2 linked regions of the Microbulbifer sp. A4B17 genome follow. The protein of the gene in region 1 interacts with the protein of each later gene in a pairwise test. Links are inferred from orthologs where the notes say so. Each region holds a gene or a part of one and is shown on either strand. Other genes may lie near its edges.

What was found. The genes of interacting proteins can lie anywhere in the genome.
Region 2: the proteins of ribD (region 1) and accC interact in binary tests that used the Escherichia coli proteins (3 or more experiments, as listed by UniProt). The link is inferred for Microbulbifer sp. A4B17 from one-to-one orthologs.

Annotation. Positions count from the first base shown.
Region 1 is NZ_CP029064.1:4,350,987-4,355,679, forward strand. The notes cover bases 1,251-4,188. They hold ribD (bifunctional diaminohydroxyphosphoribosylaminopyrimidine deaminase/5-amino-6-(5-phosphoribosylamino)uracil reductase RibD), read right to left. Parts: upstream 3,324-4,188; coding sequence 2,178-3,323; downstream 1,251-2,177. Other genes in these bases: ribBA (bifunctional 3,4-dihydroxy-2-butanone-4-phosphate synthase/GTP cyclohydrolase II), read right to left, coding at 1,251-1,437; BTJ40_RS19130 (riboflavin synthase), read right to left, coding at 1,516-2,178; nrdR (transcriptional regulator NrdR), read right to left, coding at 3,320-3,787; glyA (serine hydroxymethyltransferase), read right to left, coding at 3,941-4,188. In the rest of the region: ribE (6,7-dimethyl-8-ribityllumazine synthase), read right to left, coding at 1-238; more of ribBA, read right to left, coding at 316-1,250; more of glyA, read right to left, coding at 4,189-4,693. UniProt on the Escherichia coli protein: Converts 2,5-diamino-6-(ribosylamino)-4(3h)-pyrimidinone 5'-phosphate into 5-amino-6-(ribosylamino)-2,4(1h,3h)-pyrimidinedione 5'-phosphate.
Region 2 is NZ_CP029064.1:543,942-548,528, forward strand. Bases 1,002-3,833 are described here. They hold accC (acetyl-CoA carboxylase biotin carboxylase subunit), read right to left. Parts: upstream 3,172-3,833; coding sequence 1,831-3,171; downstream 1,002-1,830. Other genes in these bases: prmA (50S ribosomal protein L11 methyltransferase), read right to left, coding at 1,002-1,681; accB (acetyl-CoA carboxylase biotin carboxyl carrier protein), read right to left, coding at 3,187-3,654; aroQ (type II 3-dehydroquinate dehydratase), read right to left, coding at 3,677-3,833. Outside these bases: BTJ40_RS02395 (DUF3426 domain-containing protein), read right to left, coding at 1-724; more of prmA, read right to left, coding at 800-1,001; more of aroQ, read right to left, coding at 3,834-4,132; BTJ40_RS02420 (protein-disulfide reductase DsbD), read right to left, coding at 4,392-4,587. UniProt on the Escherichia coli protein: This protein is a component of the acetyl coenzyme A carboxylase complex; first, biotin carboxylase catalyzes the carboxylation of the carrier protein and then the transcarboxylase transfers the carboxyl group to form malonyl-CoA.

The DNA of each region.
Region 1 (4,693 bases):
CAATAATGGCATCAAACTTTTTAGTCTCAGCCAGCTTCTGTGCCGCCAGGGGAAATTCGAATGCGCCCGGGGCGTAGTAGATAGTGATATCTTCATCCTTGATACCCTTGCGGCGCAGGGTGTCCAGTGCACCATCCTTTAGGCTTTCAACCACAAAGCTGTTCCAGCGGCTCACCAACAGTGCGTATTTGCCCGTACTGCCGACAAAGTCCCCTTCGATCACTTGAATATTGCTCATAATTTTCAATCCGTATTTCTTGTCCATCGCCGCCGCTATCAGGACAGTAGCGGCGCTTCAGTATTGTTACTCTTTTATCAGAGTTGCGGCGCCTCTACGTTCAGGTATTCCTCTACTTCGAGATCAAACCCGGAAATAGCACTGAACTTGAACGGTGCGCTCATCAGACGCATCTTGCGCACCTTGAGATCCCGCAGAATTTGCGAACCGGTACCTACCTGCTTGTACACCAGGTCCTGGCTGGGGCGCTGTTGCTTGCCGCTGATCAGCCAATCAATACTCTCTTCGATTTCTTCAGTGGTTTCGTTGTGGCAGATCAGTACCACAACACCCTTACCCTCTTCTTCAATACGCTGCATCGCGCGGCGAAAGGTCCACGGGGTGAATTTTTCATCGCCGCGCTGAATCGTAAGCACATCGCGCAGAGTATTTCCCACATGCACACGAACCAGGGTCGGCTCTTCTGGGGTGGGGTCGCCTTTAACAAAGGCAAAGTGGCGTTCGCGGCGGGCCTTATCGAGATAAGTGCGCAGCTTGAACTCACCGAACTCGGTGCGCACCTTGCGCTCATTAACGCACTCGACGGTTTTCTCATTCAGGGCGCGATAGGTAATCAGATCGGCGATAGTGCCGATTTTCAGGTTGTGCTCTTTCGCGAACTTTTCCAGGTCCGGGCGGCGGGACATGGTGCCGTCTTCATTCATGATCTCAACAATCACCGCAGCCGCCTCAAAACCCGCCAGGCGGGCCAGGTCGCAACCGGCTTCGGTGTGGCCTGCGCGGCTTAATACACCGCCGGGCTGGGCCATAATGGGGAAGATATGGCCGGGCTGTACAATATCGCTGGGCTTGGCATTTCTGGCCACAGCGGCGCGAACCGTGCGCGCGCGATCGGCGGCGGAAATACCGGTGGTGACACCCTCTGCCGCCTCAATGGATACGGTGAAGTTGGTGCTGAACTGGGCTCCGTTGTCCCGCGACATCAGCGGCAGGTCCAACTGCTCACAGCGCTCTTTGGACATGGGCATACAAATCAGGCCACGGGCATGAGTGGCCATAAAGTTGATGTCTTCAGCGCGAATCTGCTCCGCAGCCATCACCAGGTCGCCCTCGTTCTCGCGATCTTCATCATCCATCAGGATTACCATTTTGCCCTGGCGGATATCGTCGATCAGTTCTTCAACCGTATTTAGTTCCATGGTTAACTCTGGATAAATTTATCAATTGCAAATAGAGCGGCTATCGCTGCTGTTTTCGCCGTGGTGCACGGCCCATCTTTAGCGCTTGTAAAACCCGTTCTGGGCCAAAAATTCGAGGGTCATACCCCCACCACTAGGCTTGGCTGCCTCATCACCGAGGAGTAGCCGCTCCAAGTAGCGCGCAATCAGGTCCACTTCCAGGTTGACCCGAGTACCGGCGGTATAGCCGGCCATAATCGTTTCCTGCAACGTGTGTGGCACTATGGTGAGTTCAAACTCAGCCCCATCCACGGCATTGACCGTGAGGCTGGTGCCGTCGACGGTGATAGACCCTTTATGGGCAATATAGCGAGCCAGATTTTCCGGTGCGCGCAGGCGGAAACGCTCGGCGCGAGCCTCGGACTTGCGCCATACCACCTCGCCAATACCATCCACATGGCCGCTGACAATGTGTCCACCCAGGCGGGTCTGGGGTGTCAGTGCTTTTTCCAGATTGACCCGGTCGCCTTTTTTCCAGCGGCCCACCGTTGTCACATCCAGGGTTTCCGCAGAGACATCCGCCCAGTAACCATCACCGGGCAGGTCAACAACCGTGAGACAAACACCATTGGTGGCAATGCTGTCCCCCAGTTGCACATCACCCAGATCCAGCTTACCGCTGCGCACTCGTACACGCAGGTCGCCGCCCTGGGGTTTTAACTCTGCGATCTCGCCTAAGGCTTCAATAATTCCGGTAAACATCAGCGCTCGATATCGGTTGTTGCAGTAATGCGCCAGTCGTGACCAACTGCGCGCATATCGGTAATCGTAATCGGCAGCATCGAGCCCATACGCTCGATAGGCAATTCAAACAGCGGCCGCCCGGTGCTACCCAGCAGTTTTGGCGCCATATAAACAATGATTTCGTCGACATGGCCCCGGTAGAGGAATTCACCAGAGAGGGTCGCACCGCTCTCTACCAAAACTTCATTGCACTGGCGTCGCGCCAACTCCTTGAGCAGGGCGAGCAGGTCTACGCGACCTTCTTTGTCGTGGGGTAAAACCACGACTTCCGCACCCGTTTTTTCAATACGCTCGCGGCGCTCGGCCTCCGCGCACTCTGTCGTGCACACCAATGTGGGGGCATCCCCCTGCAAAATAAAGGCTCTCGCTGGGGTGCGCAGCTGGCTGTCAACAATTACCCGCAGCGGCTGCACTTCGGCGGCTCGCTCTGCGGCCAGCATTTCCAGTGCCATTTCATCGGCGCGCACATTGAGATTGGGATTGTCGAAGCGCACCGTCTCAACCCCGGTGATCACTGCACAACTGCGAGCACGCAGGCGCTGTACATCGGCGCGAGCCGCAGGGCCCGATACCCACTTTGATTCCCCACTGGCCATAGCGGTGCGCCCATCCAGGCTCATGGCAGATTTGCTTCGCACCAGGGGCAGTCCCAGGGTCATACGCTTGATAAAGCCGGGGTTTAGAGCGCGACACCTCTCTTCCAGGATGGGGCCTTCCACTTCGATCCCAGCATCGCGCAATATTTGCAATCCGGCACCGCTGACATTCGGATTCGGATCCTGCATTCCGTAAATAACCCGGGCCACGCCGGCCTTTACCAGCGCCTCGGCACAGGGACCTGTGCGGCCGGTATGGCTGCAGGGCTCAAGAGTGACATAAACACTAGCCCCCTGAGCCAGGTCGCCGGCATCACTCAGGGCTTCGATCTCAGCGTGGGGTTCGCCGGCCCGCTTGTGCCAGCCTTCGCCGACAATATTGCCATCCCCGTCAGTAATCACACAGCCCACTCGCGGATTCGGCATAGTGGTGTAGAGACCGCGCTCTGCCAACTGAATAGCGCGGGCCATCAGTGCTTCCGCACTGTGTACAACAGTTTGACTCATTCCGTCTTCGATCCCTTACTGGTCAGGCGTTCAATCTCTTCTCTAAACTCGCTGACATCCTCAAAGCGGCGATAGACAGAAGCAAAGCGCACATAGGCCACCTGGTCCAGCTCACGCAGCTGCTCCATCACCAATTCACCAATAGCACGCGCCGGCAACTCCCGTTCTCCGGTCGCCTGCAGAGCGTGTTTTATTTGAGATACCGCCGACTCCACCCGCTCAATACTTACCGGGCGCTTTTCCACAGCGCGCTGAATACCCGCGCGCAACTTGTCTTCATTAAACGGCTCGCGCTGGCCGTTTTGCTTGATCACTCGCGGCAGCAGCAGCTCCGCAGTTTCAAATGTGGTAAACCTCTCGTGGCACTCCAGGCACTCGCGCCGGCGGCGTACTTGGTCGCCCTCAGCCACCAATCGGGAATCGACTACTTTTGTTTCTTCTGCGCTGCAGAACGGACAGTGCATGTGGGATTATCCCCGGAATGGAAAATGGGCCGCAGTTTACCACAGCCGTTGCACTGTGTGACCGCAGCACGCACAGCCACAGTGCAACGCAAATTCAACAGGGACACATAAAAAAAGCGGCTCTATGAGCCGCTTTTTTGTCAGCAGTGCTGATCAGCCTTTTTTATACACAGGAAACTCTGCGCAAATACCCAGAACCTTCTGCTTCACATCGGCGATAGTGGCTTCAACATCACCTTTCTCCAGTGCGTCCAGCACGTCGCAGATCCAGTGAGTGAGCTGTTGGGTTTCCTTTACACCAAAGCCGCGAGTGGTGATTGCCGGGGTACCGACACGCAGGCCGCTGGTAATGAAAGGAGAGCGCGGGTCATTGGGTACCGCGTTCTTATTAACGGTGATGTTGGCGTTACCCAGGGCTTCATCCGCATCCTTACCGGTGTACTCTTTGCCAATCAGGTCAACCAGCATCAGGTGATCATCGGTCCCACCGGATACAATGTTGATGCCTCGATCGAGGAAGGTCTCCGCCATTGCGCGGGCATTTTCCACAACCTTCTTCTGGTAGGCCTTGTATTCAGGGGTCATGGCCTCTTTGAAAGAAACCGCTTTCGCCGCGATCACATGCATCAGCGGGCCACCCTGACCACCGGGGAATACGGCGGAGTTGAGCTTCTTCTCAATTTCTTCGTTGGCGCGCGCCAGGATGATACCGCCGCGGGGGCCGCGCAGGGTTTTGTGAGTAGTAGAAGTCACAACATCGGCGTGGGAGATTGGGGAGGGATACTCACCAGCGGCAACCAGGCCCGCAATGTGAGCCATATCCACAAACAGGTAAGCACCCACTTTGTCAGCGATCTCGCGGAAACGCGCCCAATCCATCACTCGGCTATAGGCAGAGAAACCAGC
Region 2 (4,587 bases), 3.8 Mb from region 1 along the record:
AAGACATCTCCAGTGGCGCAGGTTGGATGGCTGAGATCAACTGCTCCCGCTGAGGTTCTTCAGTATTGGTAGATTCGCCGCCGAAGTAAGGCTCCCGGCGGGTTTCATCAGTGGGGCGAGGTGAATTTACCGGCTCGGTAGATGGTGTTGATTCGCCACTGTCCCAGGATCGGTTCTCAACGGAGGGACCTGAAGCTTCAAATTCCGATACTTCAGGTTGGGTGCTGTACCCTTGCAAAGAGTTCGAATCAGAATCCGGAATCTCCTCCAAGTCCGGTTTGAGGATCTGATCCAGATCCTCTTCCTGTTCCAGCTCCTCCTCGGTGTGGGATGCTTCCAGCTCCTGCCACTCGTGATCCCCAAAGGCATCACCAATTAATTCCTGCGCTGCTGCACTGTATTCCTTCGGTTCCGATGTAGATTCGCTTTCAGGTGCACTCTTTCGACCGGTAGTTTGATTTACTGCAGGTGGAGGTGGCGAAGTGGCGGGTTCGTCCTCGTCGAGCTCGATATCGTCGTGAATCAGGAAGTCATCATCTTCCAGCAATGCTTCTAAATCATTGCGGCTTTCGCTATCACTTTCAGAGAAAACGATATTTTCATCTGCGCGAAACACCTGCAGGCAAGACCCACAGCGAACGGCGCCACGGGCAGCGCGCAGTTGCTGGTCATTAATATGAAATGATGTGCTGCAATGGGGACAGCGGGTTACCAGTTGAGACATTCGACTAGAGCGCAGTTTATTTAGCAGCCAAGTTTATCAGCCTGAAGGGGTCCCGCGTAGTGTTCGGGAGCGCATTTAGCGCACCCGTTCGCCAGTCAATCTGACCCACCCCTCGTGTTCGCCATCAGAATCGAACTCAATCCATTCGCTGTAGGCGTTTTTCACCTGCTCTGCCTGGGAGCTGAGGATGCCGGACAAGCAGATTTTCCCGCCCAATTGAGTGAGTTGTATCAGTTGCGGGGCTAGCTCTACCAGGGGACCGGCGAGAATATTGGCCAACATAACATCGACGGCTTCGCTCGGCATTTGCTCTGGCAGGTAGACCGGGAAGCGCTCCGGGTCTATGCCGTTGCGCTGGGCGTTGTCACGACTGGCGATTAATGCTTGGGGATCGATATCGGTGCCGAGAACCCGCCCCGCTCCCAGTAGCAGTGCGCTAATACCCAGAATGCCCGAGCCGCAACCGAAGTCGATAGCACTCTTACCTTCGAGGCCCTGCTGTGCCAGCCACTGCAGGCATAGGAAGGTAGTCGGGTGCGTGCCGGTGCCGAAGGCGAGGCCGGGATCGAGCAGCAGGTTGACGGCGTCCGGTTGTGGTGGCTCGCACCAGCTGGGACAGATCCACAGATTGGGACCGCACTGGATGGGCTTATAGTGAGCCATCCACTCCCGCTCCCAGTCCTTGTCTTCAAGTTGTTCCCAGCGGGCATTGGGTAGTATTTCGCACAGGAAGGAGGCCGCTTTTGCTTCGGTAACCGAGGTGTCGACTTCCGCATCGAACAACCCGGTAACCCGTGTTTGTTCCCAAAGAGGCACCTCCCCGAGCCCAGGTTCAAGGATCGGTTGGTCGGCGTTGTCTTGCAGGGTGACAGATACGGCACCGGCAAAAAGCAGTGCGTCTTCGATTTTTTCCGCGTGATCACGATCAGTGTCCACGCGGAGTTGTAGCCAGGGCATAATTAATCCGGAATTGTTGTAGCGATGTTACGGCGTTGTTGCGGCCGGGCCGCACTCAAATAACGACGGTTGCCACGCCATCCTTGGCAACGTTCAGTGCCGTTAAGTTTGCCGCAATTCTCGCTAACTTTGCCCCGGCTGGCGAGCGCTTAAAGACCTAACTTCTTCTCCAGGTAGTGGATATTGACCCCACCCTTGGCGAAGTTTTCATCTCGTACCAACTCTTCCTGCAGGGGAATATTGGTTTTGATACCGTCTACCACCAGTTCCGACAGGGCCACCCGCATACGTGCTAATGCGGTTTCACGATCTTCCGCATGGGTGATCAGCTTGGCGATCATGGAATCGTAATTGGGTGGCACCGAGTACCCAGAGTAGAGGTGGGAATCCACTCGTACACCCAGGCCGCCGGGCATATGGAAGTTGTTCACCTTGCCGGGGCTGGGGAAGAAGGTCTGTGGATCTTCGGCATTGATACGGCATTCAAAGGAGTGGCCTTTGATAACGATATCTTCCTGTTTCAGGGATAGCTTCTCACCGGCACAAACCCGAATCTGCTCTTTGATCAAGTCAACGCCGGTTACCATTTCGGTAACGGGGTGCTCCACCTGGATACGGGTGTTCATTTCGATAAAGTAGAAGCGCTCATTTTCATACAGGAATTCAAAAGTACCCGCGCCGCGATAGCCGATATCGATACAGGCTTGTACACAGGACTCATGTACCTGCCTGCGCACCTCGTCGGGAATGCCTGGAGCTGGGGCTTCTTCCAAAACTTTTTGATGGCGGCGCTGCAGGGAGCAGTCACGATCGCCCAGATGGATGGCGTTGCCCTGGCCATCGGCCATTACCTGGATCTCCACATGGCGGGGATTCTGCAGGAATTTTTCCATGTAAACAGTGCCGTCGCCGAAGGCCGCTTGGGCTTCAGACTTGGTCACGGCAATCGCGTTTACCAGCTCCTCTTCCTTTTCCACCACGCGCATGCCGCGTCCACCGCCACCGGCGGCAGCTTTAATAATGACCGGATAACCGATGCTGCGGCCGATCTCCATGCAGCGCTCGCTGTTATCGGGCAGCGGGCCGTCGGAGCCGGGTACGGTGGGAACGCCGGCCTTTTTCATGGCAGCAATGGCAGACACCTTGTCACCCATCAAGCGGATAACATCCGGGTCTGGGCCGATAAAGGTAAAGCCGCTCTTCTGCACCTGTTCGGCGAAGTCGGCGTTTTCTGCGAGAAAGCCATAGCCCGGGTGCACAGCTACTGCGTCGGTGATCTCCATAGCGGCGATCAGGGCCGGCACGTTCAGATAGCTCTGTGGGGATGGATTGGGGCCGATACATACAGATTCGTCGGCCAGGCGTACGTGCTTGAGATTGCGGTCTACCAGGGAGTGCACCGCCACAGTAGCGATGCCCATCTCTTTACAGGCGCGCAAAATCCGCAAGGCAATTTCGCCACGATTGGCGATAAGGATTTTGTCGAACATAGTGACTTACCCCACTCAGACGATGGTCACGAGGGGCTGGTCAAATTCTACCGGCTGGCCGTCTTCCAGCAGGATGGATTCGATGGTACCGGCCTTGTCAGCTTCGATCTGGTTCATCATTTTCATGGCTTCGACGATACAGACAACGTCACCGACCTTGACCTGCTGCCCCACTTTCACAAAGGGCTCGGCGCCGGGGCTGGGGGCAGCGTAATAGGTGCCTACCATCGGGGATTTCACCGCGTGTCCGCTGATAGCCGGTTTGGACTCTTTTTCAGCTGGGGCAGCAGGAGCGCTGGGAACCGGAGCAGCGGGTGCGGCAACCGGTGCGGGAGGCGCGCTGTAAATCGGTGCAACAGGCTGGGTTGCGCCACTGACTCCGCGGCTGATGCGCACGGACTCTTCGCCTTCTTTGATTTCCAGCTCGCCGATATCCGATTCTTCGAGCAGCTCAATCAATTTTTTAATTTTGCGGATATCCATAGTTATTTACTCGTAGTTTGATTCATTGTTGTGCAGGTGCTGCATCCAGTTGGTGGATGGCTGCCTGTAGAGCCAGGGTGTAGCTGTTGGCGCCAAAGCCACAGATTACGCCGCAGGCCAGGTCTGAAAGATAGGAATGGTGTCGGAAGGCTTCCCTGGCGTGGGGATTGGACAGGTGAAGCTCAATAAAGGGGATGGCAACGGCTGCCAGGGCATCGCGCAAGGCGACACTGGTATGGGTGAACGCAGCGGGATTGATAACGATAAATTCGACTCCGCTGGTTGCCGCCAGATGAATTCGCTCCAGCAGGGCTGATTCGCTATTGCTCTGAAGGACTTCCAGTTCGTGTCCGGCGGCACCGCACTGGCGCTCGGCGGCTTCATTGATATCCGCCAGGGTGGTACTCCCGTAAATATGCGGTTCACGACTGCCTAAGAGATTTAGGTTGGGGCCGTGGAGGAGAAGAAGTTTAGCCATAATTCGCCCTGAAGAAAGTTGCCGAAAACCCATATAAAGTGAGTTAAAATTGGCTATCTTGCGGGCAAACCCGAATTTTCGGCCTAGTTGCCCGAACTAATTGACCGAGTCTGCCGCAAAAGTGACTCCCTGTCCATGCCAGACTCGGAGTTTATCGAAGTTAGCAGCAGTTCGGCGATATTGGGCAAAAAATTAGTTCAAAATATCCGGGCTGTGGCCTTTTTACCTTGGGTTGTTGGCTACAAAGGCGCCAAAAGCTTTACCGCGTGACCCCAGTGCTCAAGGGGGAGTCCACAGCGTTCTCCAATTCCTGCAGTAAATCATCCTGGGACAGTATTTGCGGCAATATTTTTGCCTCCCCTCCATCGGCGGGATAGAGAAGGTATAGAGGAACACTGGTACGACCGTATTTGGCCAATAATTCGCTGATCTTCGGGTCCTGGTTTGTCCAGTCG